Regions from separate parts of the Bradyrhizobium centrosematis genome, predicted to be linked through region 2. Evidence: predicted binding sites of a transcription regulator. Region 2 holds the regulator's gene; each other region holds the start of a gene.
What was found. Region 2 encodes PhoB, which activates phosphate uptake and scavenging genes when phosphate is short. Its sites were predicted from a motif close to TGTCATNNANCTGTCAT; they were not measured.
Positions count from the first base shown of each region.

Region 1: a site for PhoB is predicted at 4,481-4,497, ahead of phnC (phosphonate ABC transporter ATP-binding protein). Genes of this name have one in related genera too.
Region 3: a site for PhoB is predicted at 5,195-5,211, ahead of P6U31_RS21300 (DUF47 domain-containing protein). Genes of this name have one in related genera too.

Region 1 is NZ_CP120703.1:7,175,092-7,182,895, reverse strand. Features, by position in the region: gene P6U31_RS33900 (methyl-accepting chemotaxis protein) at 1-425, shown strand, start outside; gene P6U31_RS33895 (dihydrodipicolinate synthase family protein) at 732-1,670, shown strand; gene P6U31_RS33890 (DUF1045 domain-containing protein) at 1,874-2,572, opposite strand; gene P6U31_RS33885 (alpha-D-ribose 1-methylphosphonate 5-triphosphate diphosphatase) at 2,591-3,784, opposite strand; partial or broken gene P6U31_RS33880 (chloramphenicol acetyltransferase) at 3,781-4,432, opposite strand; gene phnC (phosphonate ABC transporter ATP-binding protein) at 4,607-5,416, shown strand; gene phnD (phosphonate ABC transporter substrate-binding protein) at 5,478-6,413, shown strand; gene phnE (phosphonate ABC transporter, permease protein PhnE) at 6,484-7,368, shown strand; gene phnE (phosphonate ABC transporter, permease protein PhnE) at 7,365-7,804, shown strand, end outside.
Region 2 is NZ_CP120703.1:7,322,174-7,329,977, forward strand. Features, by position in the region: gene P6U31_RS34570 (Hsp33 family molecular chaperone) at 372-1,379, opposite strand; gene argF (ornithine carbamoyltransferase) at 1,655-2,590, opposite strand; gene P6U31_RS34580 (aspartate aminotransferase family protein) at 2,590-3,798, opposite strand; gene P6U31_RS34585 (GcrA family cell cycle regulator) at 4,257-4,769, shown strand; gene phoB (phosphate regulon transcriptional regulator PhoB) at 5,009-5,716, opposite strand; gene phoU (phosphate signaling complex protein PhoU) at 5,740-6,456, opposite strand; gene pstB (phosphate ABC transporter ATP-binding protein PstB) at 6,468-7,289, opposite strand; gene pstA (phosphate ABC transporter permease PstA) at 7,286-7,804, opposite strand, start outside.
Region 3 is NZ_CP120703.1:4,402,938-4,410,741, reverse strand. Features, by position in the region: gene P6U31_RS21330 (hypothetical protein) at 1-97, opposite strand, end outside; gene P6U31_RS21325 (ABC transporter ATP-binding protein) at 440-1,195, shown strand; gene P6U31_RS21320 (ABC transporter ATP-binding protein) at 1,188-1,934, shown strand; gene P6U31_RS21315 (ABC transporter substrate-binding protein) at 1,968-3,191, shown strand; gene P6U31_RS21310 (branched-chain amino acid ABC transporter permease) at 3,264-4,127, shown strand; gene P6U31_RS21305 (branched-chain amino acid ABC transporter permease) at 4,129-5,097, shown strand; gene P6U31_RS21300 (DUF47 domain-containing protein) at 5,254-5,898, shown strand; gene P6U31_RS21295 (inorganic phosphate transporter) at 5,998-7,005, shown strand; gene sugE (quaternary ammonium compound efflux SMR transporter SugE) at 6,998-7,312, opposite strand; gene P6U31_RS21285 (peptide chain release factor 3) at 7,488-7,804, shown strand, end outside.

The sequences.
Region 1 (7,804 bases), 150 kb from region 2:
CGGGCGAAGCCGGCCGCGGTTTCGCCGTGGTCGCGGGCGAGGTCAAGAGCCTCGCCTCCCAGACGGCGACGGCGACGGAAGAGATCTCGCGCCAAGTCCAGGAGATCCAGGGCGCGACGGGCCAAGCGGTTGCAGCGATCCGCTCGATCGGCAGCGCCATCAGCGGCATCGACGAGAAGATGACGGCGATCGCCGCCGCAGTCGAGCAGCAGCGCGCCGCTACTACCGAGATCTCGCGCAACTTCCAGCAGGCCGCGCAAGGCACTCGCGAGGTCACCGACACCATCGGCAGCGTCGCGAGACTCAACCAGGAGACCGGCAATGCCGGCACGGTGTTGTCGGAATCGGTCAAGAGGATGTCCGCCGACGCCGACCGTCTCCGCGTCGCGGTCGAGGGCTTTTTGGGCGCGGTGAAGACTGCGTAGTTCCGCCATCGCATGTGGCAGCTCAGAATTGCCCTCGCGTCCCGGGCCTGCGTGGTTCGAGGCGCCCGCTTCGGCGGGCTCCTCACCATGAGGCTCTGATATCTCGCCAGGAACCGAGACCTCATCCTGAGGGCCCGCCGGAGGCGGCGTCTCGAAGGATGGCCGCAAGCAAACTCTTTTCCATTCTTCATCTGACCTGGCGCGGGCATTGCCGCAGCTCTCCGCGGCAGGTACATCTGTGCCGCCTCGCTCCGCGAGCGTAGCGCCAGACGCAAGACACAAGACACATCAGGGATGGAGAGTTCGATGCCGGTCACCCCACACAAGGCCCAGCGCCCCTATCGCGGCGTGTTCCCGGTCGCGCCCACCATCTTCGACGAGCGCGGCGAGCTCGATCTCGAGGGCCAGCGCCGCTGCATCGACTTCATGATCGATGCCGGCTCGCATGGCATCTGTATCCTTGCGAATTTCTCCGAGCAATTCGTGCTCACCGATGCCGAGCGCGAGACGGTGATGCATGCGGTGCTGGAGCATGTCGCGGGGCGAGTTCCAGTGATCGTCACCACCACCCATTTCAGCTCGGCCGTCTGCGCCGCGCGAAGCAAGCAGGCCGAGGCGGCGGGGGCCGCCATGGTCATGGTGATGCCGCCCTATCACGGTGCGACCTTCCGGGTGCCTGAGAAGGGCATCGTCGAGTTCTTCAGGGTGCTCTCGGGCGCGATCGACATTCCCATCATGATCCAGGACGCGCCGGTGGCGGGCACCCCGCTATCGGTCGAGCTGCTGGCGCAGCTGTCGCGCGAGTTCTCCAATATCCGCTACTTCAAGATCGAGGTGCCAGGCGCGGCTTCAAAGCTCCGGAGCCTGATCGAGGCGGGCGGCAAGGACATCGAGGGTCCGTGGGACGGCGAGGAGGCGATCACGCTGCTGGCCGATCTCGATGCCGGCGCCACTGGCGCGATGACCGGCGGCGGCTATCCCGACGGCATCCGCCAGATCGTCGATCCCTATTTCGCCGGCGATCGCGAGAAGGCCAAGGCCGCTTACGAACGCTGGTTGCCGCTGATCAACTACGAGAACCGTCAATGCGGCCTGATCGCCTGCAAGGTCATGATGCAGGCTGGCGGCGTGATCAAGTCGGACGCCGTGCGCCACCCGCTGCAGCCACTGCATCCTGCAACGCGCGCGGGATTGCTGGAACTCGCCAAGGAGCGCGACGCGCTAGCGCTGAGGTGGGGGAAGTAAGTCTCTCGAATCGCCTGCTGTCGCCAAATACTCCGCTGTCGTCCCGGACAAGCGCGCAACAAGCGCGCGCAGATCCGGGACCCATACGCCGCAGCAGGAGTTTGGCGGGGACTCTGAGTTACCAGCGCGTCCCATAACCGCTCCCTGTGGTTATGGATCCCCGCGTTCGCGGGGATGACACTGAGTGTGTCGTGCGATCTCGCCTAACCAGCCAGCGTCCACTCGCCGATGATGCGAAACCGCGCCTTGCCATCGTCCTGCCTGAACAGCGCGATGCGGTCGATCTCGAGCGTCTCGATCCGCAGCGCCGCAAACCGCGCCCTCAGCATCTCCAGGATCGGCCCGCGCCGCTCCGCATCCAGCCGCCCCGTCAGCGTCATGTGGAAGCGGAATTCTTCCATCACGTAAGGATAGCCCCAGCGATCGAGATAATCCCGCTGCCGTTCGCTCAGCTTCTCCGGCTTGCGCCGCGCGCGGTCTTCCGCCGTCAGCGCGGTACGAAACGAATCGAAATCGCGGACGCAATCGGCGGCGAGCTGCTGCAGCGCCTCGACCGGCCGGGCCGGAATGACGGCAATGAAGCCGCTGATGGTGTCCACAATCGGAGCGATCACGGGCCGTGGCCGCGCCTTGCCGGCGAATGCCGCGCAAGCGGCCATCAGCTCCGCTTCGGTCCTGCCTGATGCCAGCGCCATCGGCGCCTTCAGCGTGGCATGAAAGCCGTATTTGCGGGGATCGCTGGTGACGTCGCGCCAGTCTGGCGCGACCTGCAGCGCATCTTGCGGAAACGAAAGCTCGTCACCCGAATAGGCATCATAGCCGAGCAGCTCGGCGCCGAAGCGGGAGAGGGGGCTGTTGCGCCCAGCGGCAAAATAGATCGCGTAGCGGGGAAAACCTGTCATTGGCTCAGCATAACCAATTTATGCCGCAACGATAGCCTCGCGCGGCGTTGCTGCCGCGGTGAGCAGTCGAGCCGCATCGGTGAGATGCACGAGCTTGCCGCCCGAGATCACCGCGATCAGCCGCGGCCGCAGCGGCACACTGTCGTCGACCAGCAGAATGTCGGCGCGGCGACCTTCCGCGAGCATACCGCGATCAGTGAGGCCGGTTGCGCGTGCAGGCCCGCCAGAGACCAGATCCCAGGCTTCCGTCAGCGGCAGCACGCCATCGGCAGCAAGGCGGAACGCGGCGAGCAGCTGCGCGGGATAGTAATAGTCCGACGCCAGCACCGAGCAGAGCCCCTTGGCGATCATGTCGGAGGCCTTGGTCCAGCCGGTGTGGCTGCCGCCGCGCACGACGTTCGGCGCGCCGTAGACGATGGCATCGCCGTGACTGGCCGCGGCCCGCGCCGTCTCCTCGTTGATCGGAAACTCCGCGATCAAGGCGCCGAGCTCGCGAAACTCGCGGCGCATCGCCGGCGTCGCGTCATCATGCGAGAGCATCCGCACCTCGGCCCCGCGGGCGGCGGCAGCGAGCCGCGATACCGAAGCGGGCACCTCATCGGCGCGCGACACCACGCGCTCGACCAGGCGGTCGAATTCCTCGGCTGACAATCCGGTGCGCTCCACCATGCGGTTGCGCTTGCGCGGCTTGGCCATGTCGGCGACCGTGCCGTCCATGTGGTCGTTGAAAGCAAACAGGTCGACGCGGCCTTCAGCCAGCCATTGGGCGATTTCGGCCTCGGCATCGAGATTGTAGGTCTCGTGCCGCAGATGGAAGCGGGTGTCGGCGGCGAATTGCGGACGCTGCCGCTCGATCGCCTCCATCAGGCCGCGCGCGTTGTCTGCGCTGCGCAGGCCGGGCTCCCAGGAACAGGTCGTAGCGTGAAACACCGTGGTGATGCCGTTGCTGATCGCCTGGCGATCGCTGTCGGCCAGTGCGACGTCGATCGGAAAGTCGACGCCGGCGCGGGGCATCATCTGCCGCTCGAAGGCATCGCCATGAAGATCGACGATGCCGGGCAGCACCAGCAGGTTGCGCGCATCGATCGCCAGCCGTGTACGGCCGCGAGAGGCGTCGATCGCGGCGATGTCCTGCCCGGACACCGCCAATGACGTTTCGACGAGTTCGGCGTCGATCAGGGCCCGGCCGCCTTCGAGAAGAATGTCTGTCACGCGACCGCGCTTCGTTTGCTGGGAGAATTGGCGAGAGAGCCCGTCCGTGCTTCGTATGCCGCAAGAAAATCTTCAATCCCGAGCTTGCGGAAATCGGGCAGGGCCTCGCGCAATTTGTCGTGATCCCAGTCCCACCAGGCGAGCCGCGCGAGCCGTCCGGCGATCTCTTCAGAGAACCGCCGCCGCACGATCCGGGCGGGATTGCCGGCGACGATGGTGTAGGCCGGCACATCCTTGGTGACAATGGCGCCGGCCGCGATCACCGCGCCGGTGCCGATGTTGCGGCCCGGCAGCACGATCGCGCCGTGGCCGATCCAGACGTCGTGGCCGATATGGACGTGATGCTGCCGCCGCCAGTCGAAGAACTCGGCATCGTCGCTCTCGCCTTCGAAATAGGCGCTGGAGCGATAGGTGAAATGCGCCTGCGCCGCGCGGTGCATCGGATGGTTGCCGGGATTGATCCGCGTCATTGCCGCGATCGAGCAGAACTTGCCGATGGTGGTGTAGGTGATCTGCGAATCGTTTACGACATAGGAGTAATCGCCCATCGCCACTTCATGCAATATCGTGCGCGCGCCGACCTCGGTATAGGCGCCGCTTGGCCGAGGGGTCGATGGTCGGCTGAACCGAAAGAGCTTTGGCGGCCATGTCGAATCCGGGGAGCGCGAGGGCGGGCGTTCCTCTTCGAGCGACTTGATGACAATGTCATGACGTTGCGATGACAGGGGATGAGGTGTGTAGGATCGCCGCACCGCAACGCGGCTGTCACACAAGTGTTAAGCGCCGGCGTTAGCGGTTGGCTCCAGTAATCTGGAGCCCTGCATGCTGGTGGTGGAAGGTCTGACGTGTCGCTTCGGCGCAAAGGCCGCGGTGGACGATGCCTCGTTTCAAATCTCCCCCGGCGGCTTCGTCGGTGTGATCGGACGATCCGGCGCCGGAAAGTCGACGCTGCTGCGGACCATCAACCGCCTGGTGACGCCGACTGAGGGCCGCATCCTGTTCGACGGGACCGACGTCACCGCGCTGCGCGGCAAGGAGCTGCGGCAGTGGCGGGCGCGCTCGGCGATGATCTTCCAGCAGTTCAACCTGGTCGGCCGGCTCGACGTCCTCACCAACGTCCTGATGGGACGACTTGCGACCATGCCGGCCTGGCGCTCGCTGTCGCAGATCTGGCCGGAGCAGGACAAGGCGCTGGCGATGTCGGCGCTCGAACAGTTCGACATCGCCTCGCTCGCCGCCCAGCGCGCCGACCAGCTCTCCGGCGGCCAGCAGCAGCGCGTGGCGATCGCGCGCGCCCTGGTGCAGCAGCCAGACATCATCCTCGCCGACGAGCCGATCGCCTCACTCGATCCGCGCAACACCAAGATCGTGATGGACGCGCTTCTGCGCATCAACAAGCATTTCGGCATCACCGTGCTCTGCAACCTGCATTCGCTCGATCTCGCCCGCAATTATTGCGATCGCCTGATCGGCATGGCGGCCGGACGCGTCGTGTTCGACGGTGCACCGTCCGCGCTGACCGATCACGTGGCGCGCGAGCTCTACGACCTCGAAGCCGCCGACGTCATGGGCGGGATGCCTGTTCCGGCGCCCGACGCCGTACCGGCGCTCGGTACGGCCGCAGCCGCCTGAGCGGCTTCTGTTTCGTTGCAAGTTTTTGCGTCAACCGACCCCAACCGATGAAGAGGGTATCATGATCACTCGCAGATTAATCCTTGCCGGCGCCGTTGCGCTCGCCTTCACCGCTTCCGCCTCCGCCGAGGACTGGAGAGTCAAATATCCCGAGCTGACCTTCGCGGTCATTCCTGCAGAAAACGCCTCGGGCGTGACCGAGCGCTGGGCGCCCTTCATGAGCTATCTGTCCAAGGAGCTGGGCGTGAAGGTCACGCTGCGCATCGCCAATGACTACGCCGCGGTCATCGAAGGCCAGCGCGCCGGCAACATCCACATTGCCAGCTACGGCTCGGCATCGTTCGCGCGCGCCCGCCTGACCGGCGTCAAGACCGATGCCTTCGCCAACGACATCAACGCCGACGGTTCGACCGGCTATTACTCGGTGTTCTTCGTCAAGGCGAACAGCCCCTACAAGAAGATCGACGACCTCAAGGGCAAAAACCTCGGCCTGGTCGATCCGAACTCGACCTCCGGCAACAACGTCCCGCGCTTCGAGCTCGACAAGATGGGCATCCACGATGCCGATGCCTATTTCGGCAAGGTCGTCTTCACCGGCAGCCACGAGAATGCGATGCTGGCGCTGGCGCAGGGCACGGTCGAGGTCGCCGCCAACCAGTGGACCAGCGATGACGATTCCACGCTGGCGCAAATGCTGACGAAGGGCATGCTCAAGAATGCCGACGGCACGCCGATGAAAAAGGACGATTTCCGCATCATCCACAAGTCGGCGCCGATCATCAACGGCCCGTACGCCTACAATTCCGACCTGCCGGAGGAGGCCAAGGCGGCGATCGCGAAGGCGTTCTTCGACGCGCCGGCCAAGGACAAGGCGGCCTTCGACCGCCTCCAGGACGGCCAGAAGAAGGGCTTTCATCCCGCCACCACCAAGGACTGGGATGGCACGATCGAGCTGATCAAGTTCGTCGACGCGTTGCGCAAGAAGAAGGCGTCCTGAGTTTTCGGGACGATGCATCTGAGCCGGGTCCCGAGGACCCGGCTCTTTCTTTGACGGACCTGTTCGACCCATGACGACAGCGGTTTCGATCCTCCCCGCGCAGCAGCTTGCCGCGCTGAATGCCGCCTATCGCCAAGCGGTTTCGCGCCGGCGGCTCCGCCTGCTGTTGGGAACCGCGATCTTTGCCGCGGCGCTGGTGCTCGCCGCGGTCGGCGCCGAAGTGAATCTGCGCACGCTTTTCACCTATTTCGGCAACTTCCTCAGCTATTTCGACCGCATCCTCACGCTCGAGAACGGCCAGCGGGTCTGGACCGATGCCGGCGAGTGGTTCTGGGGCTGGCGCAAATGGCTGAAGATGCTGGGCGAGACCCTGCTGATCTCCTATGTCGGCACACTGATCGGCGCGACTTTCGCATTTGGCCTGAATTTCTTCGCAGCCGAAAACACCTCGCCGTCCCTCTGGCTGCGCTTCGTGGTCCGGCGCCTGCTGGAATTCGCCCGCACGGTTCCCGGCATCGTCTTTGCGCTGGTCTTCGTCATCGCCTTCGGGCTCGGACCGATGGCGGGCGTGCTGGCGATTGCGATCCACTCTACCGGCGCGCTCGGAAAACTGTTCTCGGAGATCGTCGAGAATGCCGACATGAAACCGGTCGAGGGCATCCGCTCCACCGGCGCGAGCTGGCTCTCCTGCATGCGCTTTGCCATCGTGCCGCAGGTCACCGCCGGCTATGCCAGCTATGCGCTGCTGCGCTTCGAGATCAACGTGCGCGAGGCTTCCGTGATGGGCTTCGTCGGTGCCGGCGGCATCGGCCAGGAGCTCGTCGTCGCCATCCGCAAGTTCTACTACTCCGACGTCAGCGCCATCCTGCTCACCATCATCGTCACCGTCTTCATCATCGACATCACCACCGGCTGGCTGCGCGGCCGCCTGTTCGGCAAGGAGGTGCGGACGTGACGAAGCCGCACGAGGTCGACGCGCGAGAGATTCGCGCGCGCTACCCCGACGTGTTCGACCGGCCGGCCTCGGCGCGTCTTGCCATGCCCGCGATGATCGTCGCGGCGTTCGCGCTCCTCGTTTACGGCCTCGTCGACCTCGATTTTTCGCCGTCGCGGTTCTTCGCGGGCCTCAGCCAGCTCGGCTGGATCACGTTCATGATGATCCCGCCCGATCCCGGCTCCTCGCTGCCGGCCTATCTGAAGGCGCTGGGCGAGACGCTCTCGATCGCGCTGCTCGGCACGACGCTCGCCGCTGTCTTCGCGCTGCCGGTCAGCCTGCTGGCCGCGCGCAACGTCATACCCTCGCAGATCTTGCGCTTCCCTGTACGCCGCATCCTGGATTCGATCCGCGGGGTCGACACGCTGATCTGGGCGCTGGTGTGGATCAACGTGGT
Region 2 (7,804 bases):
TCAAGATCGCCCCTCCTGGATGAGCCGGGATGTGCGACACATACGTCATTTCCGAATTTCGGTAAAGTGGAATATTTTTTGGCGGAGCGGATTGACACGGGGCGACACACACCCGTTCCGTCGCTCGAAAGCCCGGCAAGGCGCTCACCAGCGAAGCGTGAGGAGCGGCTTCTCCGGGGTGCTGTGAACTGCTTCACAAGCCCGACGCTTTCCTCGATCCACGAGGCGGGTTTACGCCTTCGGCCAACTCACCCCTCGAGCTGCCGCCTTGCCGCGCCGCGAGCGGGCGCCGGGCGATGTCGTGGTCGTTGAAGAACTTCGAATATTCCTGGTCCAGGTCCGCGCGGCTGACCCACCCAGCGCAGGCGGGCCTACGCGTCCTCCACGCCCGCCTCGTGCGGGGTGAATTGATAGACCGACGAGCAGAACTCGCAGGTGACGACGACCTTGTCGTCCTTGACCATCGCGGCGCGGTCGTCGGGCGAGAAGCTCTTGAGCATCGCGGCGACTGCATCGCGCGAGCAGGAGCACTGCGCCTTGAGGGCAATCGGATTGAACACGCGCACGCCGCGCTCGTGGAACAGGCGGAACAGCAGCCGCTCGCCGGAGAGCTCGGGGTCGATCAGCTCGACGTCCTCGACGGTCTCGATCAGCGAACGCGCTTCGACCCAGGCGTCGTCCTCGGCGACGCTGTGCACCTCGACACCGTCAGGGGCATCACCGGGATGCAGGTCCGCCTGCCGCGCGCGCTCGGGCGCCTTGGGCAGAAACTGCATCAGCATGCCGCCGGCGCGCCAGCGATGCTTGCCGCCGTCGCTCGAGCGCCATTCCTCGCCGACCGCGAGGCGCACGCGCGTCGGGATCTGCTCGGAGCGCAGGAAGTATTCGTGCGCGGCATCTTCCAGGCTGCCGCCGTCGAGCGCGACCAGGCCCTGGTAGCGGCTCATGTCGGGACCCTGGTCGATGGTCATGGCGAGGTGACCACGGCCGAGCAGCGCGCCGGAATCTTTGACGTCACCGAGGCGCGCGGCATCGAAGCGTGCATAGGCGCGCAGGCGATCCGGTGCCTGATAGTCCACCACCAGGAACGACACCGGCCCATCGGTCTGGGCCTGCAGGATGAAGCGGCCCTCGAATTTCAGCGCCGAGCCGAGCAGCGTCGTCAGCACGATGGCCTCGCCGAGCAGCTTGCCGACCGGCGCGGGATAATCGTGCTTGGTCAGGATATCGTCGAGCGCCGGGCCAAGCCGCACCAGGCGCCCGCGCACGTCGAGCGCATCGACCTCGTAAGGCAGCACGGCGTCATCGATCGGAACCGCGGATGGCGCGCGAACCGGGCCTTCAGGCCCGGTTTTCATGTCAGGGGATTGGGAAACCATGGGGCGTATCTGGGGTCGGAGGAGGAAAATGGAAGGGGAGCGGCTGCTGCATATTCCGCTGTCGTCCCGGACAAGCGCAGCGGCGACAGCGCGAAGCGCTGTCGGTCGCGAAGCGCAGATCCGGAACTCATAGCCACAGGCATTCGTTTGGCGAAGAACATCGGCCTCCAACCCGTCACAAGAGAGATCACGCGGTATGGGTGCCGGATCTGCGCTGACGCTTGTCCGGGACGACGGCGGAGAATGGGGCCAGCAACGCAGCCCCACCACCGAGATCACTTCACCGCGTCAAAGCACCAGGCCAGAATGCCCTTCTGCGCGTGCAGGCGGTTTTCGGCCTCGTCGAACACGACCGATTGCGGACCGTCGATCACCTCGTCGGTGACCTCCTCGCCACGATGAGCGGGCAGGCAGTGCATGAACAGCGCATCGGGCTTGGCGAGCGACATCAGCTTGCTGTTGACCTGGTAGGGCTTGAGCACGTTGTGGCGATGCTCGCCTTCCTTGTCGCCCATCGACACCCAGGTGTCGGTGACGACGCAATCGGCACCGCGCACGGCGGCTTCCGGATCGGTACCGAGAACGATCGGCGCGCCCGTCGCCTTGACCCAGTCGCGCATCGCCTTTTTCGGCGCGAGCTCCGGAGGAGTGGCGACGTTGAGCTGAAACCTGAAGCGCTCGGCGGCATGCGCCCAGGACGCCAGAACGTTGTTGTCGTCGCCCGTCCAGGCCACCGTCTTGCCCTCGATCGGGCCGCGATGCTCCTCATAGGTCATGAGGTCGGCCATCACCTGGCAGGGATGCGAGCGCCGCGTCAGGCCGTTGATGACGGGCACGGTGGCGTTGGCCGCAAGCTCCAGCAGGGCCTCGTGATTGAGGATGCGGATCATGATGGCATCGACGTAACGCGACAGCACGCGTGCGGTGTCGGCGATGGTCTCACCGCGGCCGAGCTGCATCTCGGCGCCGGTGAGCATGATGGGCTCGCCGCCGAGCTGGCGCATGGCGACGTCGAACGAGACCCGCGTGCGGGTGGAGGGCCGCTCAAAGATCATCGCCAGCGTCTTGCCTTCGAGCGGCCGCACCGGCTGATGCGCTTTCTGCTTCGCCTTCATTGCGGAGGAGGCCGCGAGCATGCGCTTGAGCTCCGACAGCGGCAGCTCGTTGATGTCGAGGAAGTGCTTCGGGGTCTTTGTGGGGGACTTGCTCATCAGCTTGCCGCCCGCTTGGTCTGGCTCGCCGACAATGCGGTGCAGGCACGCTCCAGCCGCCCGACGCTGTCCTCGATCTCGGCTTCGGTAACGATCAGCGGCGGCAGGAAGCGCACGACATTGTCGCCGGCCCCGACGGTCAGCAGTTTCTCGTCGCGCAAGGCGGCCACGAGATCGCCCGAGGGCACCACGGCCTTGATGCCGATCAGGAGGCCCTCGCCGCGCACTTCACTCACGATGTCGGGGTGACGGTCGATCACAGAGGCGAGCTTCTGCTTGAGCAGCAGCGACATCTTCTGCACGTGGTCGAAGAAGCCTGGCTTGAGCATGACATCGAGCACGGCGTTGGCCGCGGCGATCGCCAGCGGATTGCCGCCGAAGGTCGAGCCGTGCGAGCCAGGCCCCATGCCGGCCGCCGCATTCGCGGTCGCCAGCACCGCGCCGATCGGGAAGCCGGCGCCGAGCGCCTTCGCCAGCGACATCACGTCAGGCGTGACGCCGGTGCGCCGATGCGCGAACAGATCGCCGGCGCGGCCCATGCCGGTCTGCACCTCGTCGAATGCGAGCAGCAAGCCCTTCTCGTCGCAGAGCTGGCGCAGCGCCTTGAGGAAGCCGGGAGGTGCCGAGCGGACGCCGCCCTCGCCCTGGATCGGCTCGATCAGGATGCCGGCGGTGTGCGGACCGATCGCCTTCTTGACGGCTTCGAGGTCGCCGTGCGGCACCTGGTCGAAGCCATCCATCGGCGGGCCGAACCCTTCGAGATATTTGGCGGAGCCTGTCGCGGCCAGCGTCGCCAACGTGCGGCCGTGAAAGGCGCCTTCGAAGGTGATGATGCGGTAGCGCTCCGGATGGCCCTTGGAGAAGTGATGATGGCGAACCAGCTTGATCACGCCCTCCAGTGCCTCGGCGCCGGAATTGCAGAAGAACACGAAGTCCGCAAAGCTCTCGCTGCACAGGCGCGCGGCGAGCTTCTCGCCGTCCGGGCTCTGGAACAGGTTCGACATGTGCCACAGCTTGGTCGCCTGCTCCTGCAACGCCTTGATCAGATGCGGATGGCAATGGCCGAGCGCGTTCACCGCGACGCCCGAGGTGAAATCGAGATAGCGATCGCCGTTGGTCGCGATCAGCCAGCAGCCTTCGCCGCGTTCGAAACCGAGGTTGGCCCTGGCGAAAACGGGGAGCAAATGCGGCGCTGCGCTGTTAGTCATGACGGTCACTTGATGTTGCGGACGGTGTGAGGCGTGCATTGCGCAACGCACCATTGACCGGCCCGGAAAACGAAACGTGCCGCCTTTTAAGGGCGGCACGCGGCACTATCTTATGCTTGGTGAACCCGGTGTCAATGCCACCTGGAAAGCCTCAGGAAAGGCTGATTCCGTAGTCTTGCGGTGGCGATTTTGCGGGTTTTTCACCACGGAACATGTGGAAGCGAGTCGGCGGACTCTTGCGCGTGAGTCACGCCATATTGTAGCGTTTGAACTGTCAGATACGACATCTCGTGCAGCGGTTCTGATCCCAAGAGTCCTCATGTACCGGCGTAAACGTTCGGGCGTCAGTCACGCGCCCGGCGAGCCTTAAGGGATTCTGACGGCACGGGTTTTTCGAGGCTTAGGCATTCGCCGCAAGGGCGCCAGGACGGCAGCCGCGCGGCGAGGGAAAGGGTGCAATGACGGTTTTGACCTGGTCCGATGATCGCGTCGAGCAGCTTAAGAAGCTCTGGGAGGCCGGGCTTTCGGCCAGCCAGATCGCAGCAGAGCTCGGCAATGTGACCCGCAACGCCGTGATCGGCAAAGTGCACAGGCTCGGTCTGTCCGGCCGCGCCAAGAGCCCGTCATCGGCCGCGCCCCGGCCGCGCAAGGCGCGTCCCGCACAGCACATGATGCGGGTGACGCGCCCCATCGCGCGCGGCAACACTGCGCTGGCGCAAGCCTTCGAGGTCGAGGTCGAGGCCGAACCCGTTACCTACGACAACGTGGTGCCGATGAGCCAGCGACTGTCGCTGCTCGAATTGAACGAGGCGACCTGCCACTGGCCGGTCGGCGATCCCTCGAGCCCGGATTTCTTCTTCTGCGGCGGCAAGGCGCTGTCCGGCCTGCCCTACTGCGCTCAGCACTCGCGCGTGGCCTATCAGCCCGCGGCGGATCGCCGGCGCGCACCGGCGAAGCCGGGCCCGCGGTGAGCTTGTTCTGAGATCAAGAAGCAGCCGTCCACGGTGACGGTTGAACAATCCGATGTCGTCCCGGACAAGCGCGCCACAAGCGCGCGCAGATCCGGGACCCATAGCCACCGCAGGATGTGGTGACGGGGACTCGGAGTTACCTATTTCGCAAAACAACCACGCCCTGTGGTTATGGTCCCGGATCTGCGCTGACGCTTGTCCGGGACGACACCAATATCGCGGCGGCTCTCTAAATTAGCTTACGTCTGCTCGGCCTTCGCGAAGCGATCGTCGAGTGCGTAGCCGGCACCGCGGACGGTGCGGATCGGGTCCTGCTCGCGGCCGAGATTGAGCAGCTTGCGCAGGCGGCCGATATGGACATCCACAGTACGCTCGTCGATGTAGATGTCGCGGCCCCAGACGCTGTCGAGCAGCTGCTCACGCGAGAACACGCGGCCGGGGTGCTCCAGGAAGAACTCCAGCAGGCGATATTCGGTCGGGCCGAGATCGATCGGCCGCCCCGAACGCGCCACGCGGCGCTTGTCGCGGTCGAGCTCGATGTCGCCATAGGCGAGCACGGTGGCGAGCCGCTCCGGGCTGGCACGTCGCAGAAGACCCTTCACGCGCGCCAGCAGCTCCGGCACCGAGAACGGCTTGACGATGTAATCGTCGGCGCCGGTCGCAAGCCCGCGCACCCGCTCGCTCTCCTCGCCGCGCGCCGTGAGCATGATGATCGGCAGCTGCTTGGTCTCGGGACGGGTGCGCAGGCGGCGGCACAGCTCGATGCCGGACAGGCCCGGCAGCATCCAGTCGAGCACGATCAGGTCGGGAATGTGCTCCTTGAGGCGGGTGTCGGCATCGTCGCCGCGCATCACCGTCTCGACGTCATAGCCGTCGCCTTCGAGGTTGTAACGCAGAAGCTCGGTGAGAGCTTCCTCGTCCTCAACCACCATAATGCGTGCGCCCATGGTGTCGTCGCTCCTTCAAGTCTTCAGGTATTCGGAATCGTCGTGGCGAACGTGGTCATGTCGCCCTTCGGCCGCTTGTCGGTGATCGCCTGGCCCTCGATCATGTAGAACACGGTCTCGGCGATGTTGGTGGCGTGGTCTCCGATCCGCTCGATGTTCTTGGCGCAGAACATCAGATGGATGCAGAACGAAATGTTGCGCGGATCCTCCATCATGTAGGTGAGGAGCTCGCGGAACAGCGAGGTGCAGATCGCGTCGACTTCCTCGTCGCCCTTCCAGACCGCCATCGCCGCCGGCAGATCGTGCGCGGCATAGGCGTCCAGCACGCTCTTGACCTGCTGCTGCACGAGGTCGGTCATGTGCTCCAGGCCGCGGAACAGTTTGAGCGGATGGAAATCGGTCTCCAGCGCCGCGACGCGCTTGCCCATGTTCTTGGCGAGGTCGCCGATCCGCTCGAGGTCGGTCGCAACGCGCATGGCGCCGACGATCTCGCGCAGATCCACCGCCATCGGCTGGCGCCGGGCGATGGTGAGCACCGCGCGCTCCTCGATGCGCTTCTGCAGCGCGTCGAGATCGGCGTCGGTGGTGACGACGCGCTGGCCGAGCGCGATGTCGCGGCGGATCAGCGCGTCGACGGACTCGACGATCATGCGCTCGGCGATTCCGCCCATCTCGGCGACCAGGCGGGTGAGCTCCTGGAGGTCGGTGTCGAAAGCCTTTGCGGTATGTTCAGAACCCATGTCCCGTCTCCTCAGCCGAACCGGCCGGTGATGTAATCCTGCGTGCGCCGGTCGCTCGGCGACGTGAAGATCTTGCTGGTGTCGTCGAACTCGATCAGTTCGCCAAGATACATGAAGGCCGTCTTGTCCGACACGCGCGCCGCCTGCTGCATGTTGTGGGTGACGATCGCGATCGTGTAGTTCTCGGACAGTTCCTGGATCAGCTCCTCGACCTTGGCGGTCGAGATCGGGTCGAGCGCCGAGCAGGGTTCGTCGAACAGGATCACCTCGGGCCGCACCGCGACGGTGCGGGCGATGCAGAGGCGCTGCTGCTGGCCGCCGGAGAGCGACAGGCCCGAGGCGTTGAGCTTGTCCTTGACCTCGTTCCACAGCGCGCCGCCGCGCAGCGCCTTCTCGACGCGATCGTCCATCTCGGACTTCGAGATCTTCTCATAGAGGCGGATGCCGAAGGCGATGTTCTCGTAGATCGTCATCGGGAACGGCGTCGGCTTCTGGAACACCATGCCGACCCGGGCGCGCAGCAGGTTCAGGTCCAGCTTGGGGTCGAGGATGTTGGTCTGGTCCAGCATGAGCTGACCGGTGGCGCGCTGCCCCGGATAGAGGTCGTACATCCGGTTGAAGATGCGCAGCAGGGTCGACTTGCCGCAGCCCGACGGGCCGATGAACGCGGTGACGCGGTTGGTGCCGAGCGTCAGGTTGATGTTCTTCAGCGCGTGGTGCTCGCCGTAATAGAAGTTGAGGTTGCGCACCGTCACCTTGGCGGGCGCTTCCGGCAACGGCTGCTGCGAGGCCAGATGGGCGTTTGAACTCACGGATACGGACAGGTCGGTCATTTTGCAGTCCTCTCGGCGCCGAGGATGCGCGCGCCAATGTTCAGGGCAAGCACGGTGATCGTGATCAGCAGCGCGCCGCTCCAGGCGAGTTGCTTCCAATAGGCGTAGGGGCTCTGCACGAAATTGTTGATGGTAACCGGCAGGTTCGCCATCGTCTTGTTCAGGCTGAGGCTGAAGAACTGGTTCGACAGCGCGGTGAAAAGCAGCGGCGCGGTTTCGCCGGCGACACGGGCGGTGGCGAGCAGCACGCCGGTGATGAGGCCGGAGCGCGCGGCGCGGTAGGCGATCCGCTTGATCACCAGCGAGCGCGGCAGACCGAGCGCGCTTGCCGCCTCCCGCAGCGCATTCGGCACCAGCAGCAGCATGTCCTCGGTCGTGCGCAGCACAACCGGGATGACGATGACGGCGAGCGCCAGCGCACCTGCGATGGCCGAGAAGCCGCGCATCGGCACCACCACGGCACCATAGATGAACAGGCCGATGATGATCGAGGGCGCCGAGAGCAGGATGTCGTT
Region 3 (7,804 bases), 2.9 Mb from region 2:
CGATCTGCTGGCGCGCATAAAGTCGCAGCCACGTGTTCAGCAGGTCTCGCTGCCTGATCGACTTGACGATGGAGGGAGCGGCGCTCGCGAAATCCAAGACAATATTCCCGGCAGATAAACCCGAGGCATGATGTCGTTTGCGGGGAAATTTTTGATGAAGGCTGGCGCGCGGCACGAAAGACCGTTAACGACGGCTTGATGGCCGGTGCTTTTGCGAACCGGGAGGCCGGGCAGGCACGACATCAAACCTCTCCGACTAGGGAGCATTTGTATCCCAGCCGGAGGCCTGATCTGCTCAGCTTTCCGCCTTGCCTAACCCCCGTCACCTCCGGCATATTCCGCGCCCGGAGGCGGCGTTCCGGATGGGCTCCAAGACCTCCGGAATGCCGAAGTAAACTAAGGACAGCCACGCGTATTTCGCGGGCAGGGGGAAAACTGTTTGGCCGATGAGTTCATTCTCGAAACGGAAGGCTTGACCAAGGAGTTCGCGGGCTTTTTCGCCGTCCGCGACGTTGCGCTCAAGGTTCGCCGTGGGAGCATTCATGCGTTGATCGGCCCGAACGGGGCCGGCAAGACGACCTGCTTCAATCTTCTGACCAAGTTCCTCAAACCGTCTGCCGGAAAAATCCTGTACAAGGGGCAGGACATCACCGCGATGGCGCCGGCCGACGTGGCCCGCATGGGACTTGTTCGGTCGTTCCAGATCTCGGCGGTGTTTCCGCATCTCACTGCGCTGGAGAACGTCCGTGTCGCGCTTCAGCGCCAGCACGGCTCTTCGTTCGATTTCTGGCGGTCCAAGTCGGTCCTCAATCGCTACAACGACCGCGCGCGCGAGTTGTTGAACGATGTCGGCCTCAACGAGTTTGCCAACACGCCCGCGGTCGAGATGCCCTATGGGCGCAAGCGTGCACTCGAGATCGCAACCACGCTCGCGCTCGACCCGGAGATGATGCTGCTGGACGAGCCGATGGCCGGCATGGGCCACGAGGACATCGACAAGATCGCGGCGCTGATCAAGCGCATCTCCGCGAAATACACCATCCTGATGGTGGAGCATAATTTGAGCGTCGTGGCCAACCTCTCGGACATCATCACCGTGCTGACGCGCGGGCAGGTGCTCGCGCAAGGTCATTACAGCGAGCTCACCAAGGACGAGCGCGTCAAGGAAGCCTATCTGGGAGCCGGTCATGCCTGATACTGCAATCGCCGAGGCTCCGGCCAAGGCTGCGACCGGCGGAAACATCCTTCAAGTCCGCAACCTCGAGGCCTGGTACGGCGAGTCCCACATCCTGCACGGGATCAACTTCGACGTGAACGCGGGCGAGGTCGTCACCCTGCTCGGGCGTAACGGCGCCGGCAAGACGACCACGCTGAAGTCGATCATGGGCATCATCGGCAAGCGTACCGGCTCGGTGACGTTCAACAACCAGGAGATCATCCGCGCGACCTCCGACAAGATCGCGCGCATGGGCATCGCGTTCTGCCCGGAAGAGCGGGGCATATTCTCCAGCCTCGACGTGCGTGAGAATTTGATGCTGCCGCCGGTGGTCCGTGAGGGCGGGTTGCCGCTCGATCAGATCTTCGAGCTGTTCCCGAATTTGAAGGAGCGGCTGGGCAGCCAGGGCACCAAGCTATCCGGAGGCGAGCAGCAGATGCTCGCGATCGCGCGCATCCTGCGCACCGGCGCCAGCTTCCTGATGCTGGACGAGCCGACCGAGGGTCTCGCGCCCGTCATCATCCAGCAGATCGGCCACACCATTGCGCGGCTGAAGAAGGAGGGATTCACGATCCTTCTGGTCGAGCAGAATTTCCGCTTCGCGTCCACCGTCGCCGACCGCTACTACGTGGTCGAGCATGGCAAGATCATCGACGGATTTTCAAATGCGGAGCTTGCCGCCAACATGGACAAGCTCCACGCCTATCTCGGCGTCTAGAACGGCAAAGAAGAATTGAAAAAGGAAAGTTGCATGAAGACCAGGTCGATTGCGTCGTTGCTGCTGACCACCGCGGTGACCTTCGCTGCGGCAGGCGTCGCGTCCGCGCAGGACAAGACCGTCAAGATCGGTGCGCTGTCCGATCAGTCCGGCCTCTACGCCGATCTCGGCGGCCCCGGTTCGACGGTCGCGGCGCAGATGGCCGTTGAGGATTCCGGCCTGGCTGCAAAGGGCTGGAAGATCGACATCATTTCCGGCGATCACCAGAACAAACCAGACATCGGTACCGCGATCGCGCGGCAATGGTTCGACGTCGACAAGGTCGATGTCATCGTCGACGTGCCGAATTCCGGCGTGGCGCTCGCCGTCAATAATGTCATCAAGGAAAAGAACGGCGTCTACATCAATTCAGGGGCGGCGACGTCCGATCTCACCAACGCACAGTGCTCGCCCAACACCGTGCACTGGACCTACGACACCTACATGCTGGCGCACACCACCGGCCAGGCGCTGGTCAAGGCCGGTGGCGACACCTGGTTCTTCCTGACTGCGGATTATGCCTTCGGTGCCGCTCTCGAGCGCGACACCACGGCGGTGGTCACCGCCAATGGCGGCAAGGTGATCGGCGGCGTCAAGCATCCGCTGAATACGCCGGACTTCTCGTCCTTCCTGCTCCAGGCGCAGTCGTCCAAAGCCAAGATTATCGGTCTCGCCAACGCCGGCGGCGACACTACCAACACCATCAAGCAGGCGGCCGAGTTCGGCATCGGCAAGGGCGGTCAGAAGCTCGCGGCGTTGCTGCTCTTCCTCACCGACGTCAAGGCAATCGGCCTTGAGACCGCGCAGGGCCTCAACTTCACCGAGACGTTCTACTGGGACATGAACGACCAGACCCGGGCGTTCTCGAAGCGCTTCGCGGCGAAGATGAAGAACAACGCGCCGCCGACCATGGTGCAGGCCGGCGTCTATGCGGGCGTGCGTCACTATCTCAAGGCGCTCGAAGCGCTCGGCGGCAATCCGCATGACGGCGTCAAGGTCGTCGAGAAGATGAAGTCGATGCCGACCGAGGACGATCTGTTCGGCAAGGGCGAGATCCAGCCCAACGGCCGCACCATCCACAGCGCCTATCTGTTCGAGGTGAAGAAGCCCTCCGAGTCCAAGGGACCGTGGGACTTCTACAAGCTGGTGGGCTCGGTGCCGGGCGACCAGGCTTTCACGCCGCTGTCCGAGAGCAAGTGCGCGCTCTTGAAGAAGTAAGATAACCGCCCGCAGGCCTTAAGGCTTGCGGGCGACTTTTGAGGAACGCCGAAGGGACCGGGTGCGGAATCGATGCAGGCTCTATACGCTCAGCTACTGGTGGGACTGATCAACGGCTCGTTCTACGCGCTGCTCAGTCTCGGGCTTGCCGTGATCTTCGGCATGCTCAACATCATCAATTTCGCCCATGGCGCGCTCTACATGATGGGCGCCTTCGTCGCCTATTTCCTCTTGAACCTCGGCGGCATCAACTATTGGTGGGCGCTGCTGCTTGCGCCCGTCATCGTCGGCATCTTCGGCATGATCCTCGAGCGGACCATGCTGCAATGGCTGACCGGCCTCGATCACCTCTACGGCCTGCTGCTGACCTTCGGCATCGCGCTGATCGTGCAGGGCGTGTTCCAGAACTATTTCGGCTCCTCGGGACTGCCTTACGCCATTCCGGACCAGCTCAAGGGCGGCATGAATCTCGGCTTCATGTTCTTACCCGTCTATCGCGGCTGGGTCGTGGTGTTCTCGCTGGTCGTGTGTCTGGCGACCTGGTTCCTGATCGAGAAGACGCAACTCGGCGCCTATTTGCGCGCCGCCACCGAAAATCCGACCCTGGTGCGCGCTTTCGGCATCAACGTGCCGCGCATGATCACGCTCACTTACGGTCTCGGCGTCGGTCTGGCCGCGCTCGCCGGCGTGCTCTCGGCGCCGATCAACCAGGTGCGGCCGCTGATGGGTGCGGATCTCATCATCGTCGTGTTCGCGGTGGTCGTGATCGGCGGCATGGGATCGATCATGGGCTCCATCATCACCGGCTTCGCGCTCGGCGTGATCGAGGGCCTGACCAAATATTTCTACCCCGAGGCCTCCAACACCGTCGTGTTCGTGCTGATGGTGCTGGTGCTCTTGGTGAAGCCAACGGGATTGACGGGAAGGGCGGCCTGATATGACAACCCTGACAGACGACACGCTGCCGGCAACCCCGCGCGCCATGCGCGACGAGATGATCGTGTTCGTGGTGATGGCGCTGCTGCTGGCGTCGGTCCCGTTCACCGGAGTCTATCCGTTCTTCGTGATGCAGGCGCTGTGCTTTGCGCTGCTCGCCTGCGCCTTCAACCTGCTGATCGGTTATGGCGGCCTGCTGTCGTTCGGCCATGCGATGTTCTTGGGGACGGCCGGCTATTGCAGCGCGCATGCGCTGAAGGTGTGGGCATTGCCGCCGGAGCTCGGCATTCTCGTCGGCGTCGCCGCCGCTTTCGCGCTCTCGATCGTGACCGGCTACATCTCGATCCGCCGCCAGGGCATCTATTTCTCGATGATCACGCTGGCGCTGTCGCAGCTCTTGTATTTCATTTACCTCCAGGCCCCGTTCACCCATGGCGAGGACGGCATCCAGGGCATCCCGCAGGGACACATGTTCGGGGTGTTCGATCTCTCCAAGCCGACGGTGCTCTATTACGTCGTGCTGGTCGGGTTCCTCGCCGGCTTCCTGCTGATCTTCCGCATCATCAACTCGCCGTTCGGCGAGGTGCTGAAGTCGATCCGCGAGAACGAGCAGCGCGCGATTTCGCTCGGCTATCGCACCGACCAGTACAAGTTCCTGGCCTTCGTCCTGTCCGGCACGCTGGCCGGTTTCGCCGGCGCGCTGAAGGTGTTCGTGGCGCAGAATGCCTCGCTCACCGACGTCCACTGGTCGATGTCCGGTGAAGTGGTGCTGATGACGCTGGTCGGCGGCCTCGGCACCATCTTCGGCCCCGTGGTCGGCGCCTTCGTCATCATCGCCATGCAGCAATATCTGGCCGGATTCGGCCAGTGGGTGACGGTGATCCAGGGTTCGATCTTCGTGATCTGCGTGCTCACCTTCCGGCGCGGCGTCATCGGCGAAATCGCGCATTACTTCCGGCGATCGCTCTAAGTCATTGATTCACGGTCAATTTACTTGTTGCGTGAAAGCGGTGGATGATCCGGCTCCGCTGGCGTGAGATGACACGCAAGCGGATCGAAAATGGTCTATGACAGTTTAATGACGGCCCTGACGGGCCGGGCCATTTCCAACCGGTAGTCTATCCCCATGATGCGATGGTTTCGCGCTTTCCTGCCCAAGGAAGAACGGTTCTTTGACCTGTTCGACCGGCATGCCCAGACCGTGATCCAGGGGGCGATCGCGCTCCAGGGGATGCTCAACGGGGGCGAGGAGACGCCGGTCTACTGCCAGCGCGTCAACCAGTTCGAGAACGACGCCGACAACATCACCCGTGAGGTGCTGACGGCGGTGCGCCGCACCTTCATCACCCCGTTCGACCGCGGCGATATCAAGAACCTGATTACCTCGCTGGACGATGCCATCGACCAGATGCAGCAGACGGCCAAGGCCGTGATGCTGTTCGAGGTGCGCAGCTTCGAGCCTCCCATGCGCGAGATCGGCGGGCTGCTGATCGAATGCGCCAATCTGGTCGGCCGCGCGCTGCCCTTGATGCAGTCGATCGGTCCGAACGTCGCCATGCTCACCGCGATCACCGAAGAGCTGGGCAAGCTGGAGGGCCGTGTCGACGACCTCCACGACATCGGGCTGAAGGAGCTGTTCCTCAAGCATCGCGACGGCAACGCGATGGACTTCATCGTCGGTGTCGAGATCTACGACCACCTCGAGAAGGTGGCCGATCGCTTCGACGACGTCGCCAACGAGATCAACAGCATCGTTATCGAGCAAGTTTAACGCATGATCCGGAAAAGTGTGCAGCGGTTTTCCTTCGCGCCAAACGCGGAACGCGTTTGCGCGGAGATCATGCGCAAAGCTTAGAGCAGGGGCGCCGCCGTGGATGCTGCGTTGGGTCTTCCCGTCCTGGTCGGACTGATTGCCGTCGCGCTGCTGTTCGATTTTCTGAACGGCCTGCACGATGCCGCCAATTCGATCGCGACCATCGTCTCGACCCGCGTGTTGCGGCCGCAATTCGCGGTGTTCTGGGCTGCCTTCTTCAATTTCGTCGCCTTCATGGTGTTCGGGCTGCACGTCGCCCAGACCATCGGCACCGGCATCATCGATCCCTCGATCGTCGACGCCCAGGTGATCTTCGCCGCGTTGGTCGGAGCCATCGTCTGGAACCTGGTGACCTGGGGGCTCGGCATCCCGTCCTCGTCCTCGCACGCGCTGATCGGCGGGCTCGTCGGCGGCGGCATGGCCAAGGCGGGGATCTCGGCGGCGGTGTGGAGCGGATTATCCAAGACGGTGCTGGCGATCGTGCTGTCGCCGCTGGTCGGCTTCCTGCTGGCGATGATGCTGGTAGCGATCGTGTCGTGGGCCTCGGTGCGCTCGACACCGTTCGCGGTCGATCGGGCCTTCCGGATCCTGCAATTCGCCTCCGCCTCGCTTTATTCGCTCGGCCACGGCGGCAACGACGCGCAGAAGACCATGGGCATCATCGCGGTGCTGCTGTATTCGCAGGGCCATCTCGGCAGCGACTTCTCGGTGCCGTTCTGGGTGGTGCTGTCGTGCCAGGCGGCCATGGCGCTGGGCACCTTGATGGGCGGCTGGCGCATCGTCCGCACCATGGGTCTGCGCATCACGAAACTGACGCCGATGCAGGGGTTCTGCGCCGAGACGGGAGGGGCCGCGACCCTATTCATGGCGACCTTCCTCGGGGTTCCCGTCTCGACCACGCACACCATCACCGGCGCCATCGTCGGCGTCGGGGCCGCCCGCCGCGTCTCGGCCGTGCGCTGGAACGTGGCGAGCTCGATCGTCTATGCCTGGGTGATCACGATCCCGGCCTCGGCCATCGTCGCGGCGCTGAGTTGGTGGGCGGTCAAGATCTTCGTCAAGTAACGAGCTTCAGCCCGACAATCCCGGCCACGATCAGCCCGATGCTGGCAAGGCGCACGGCCGTGGCGGGCTCGCCGAACAGGACGATGCCGAGGATGGCGGTACCGACTGCGCCGATCCCGGTCCAGACCGCATAGGCAGTTCCCACGGGCAGCGATTTGAGGGCGACGCCGAGCAGGATGACGCTACCGGCCATGGCCGCGAGCGTGACGATCGACGGAACGAGCCGGCTAAAGCCCTCGGTGTATTTCAGGCCGATCGCCCAGGTGATCTCGAGAAGCCCGGCGACGAACAGGATGCTCCAGGCCATGACGACCCTCCGTATCAAGGCAGGGTCGTCCCCGCGACTGAGATGCTGTTGGGCAGGGAGGCCGTCCTCCCCCAAGACTGATTTATCCAAGCGTCGATATGGGGCTGGCCGGATGGCCCCGCAATCACCAAATCAGGCTTGATCAGGCCCAGTTTCCCTGCCAAACGCTCCCGCCATGTCCGACATCGCCACCACCACAGCCGAATCGCCGGCCCGTTCCCCGCTTGCCGCTGAAGTGGCGCGGCGGCGCACTTTTGCGATCATCTCCCATCCCGACGCCGGCAAGACCACGCTGACCGAGAAGCTGCTGCTGTTCGGCGGCGCCATTAACCTCGCCGGCCAAGTCAAGGCCAAGGGCGAGCGGCGCAACACGCGTTCGGACTGGATGAAGATCGAGCGCGAGCGCGGCATCTCGGTCGTGACCTCGGTGATGACCTTCGAGTTCGAGGGCCTCGTCTTCAACCTCCTGGACACGCCGGGCCACGAGGACTT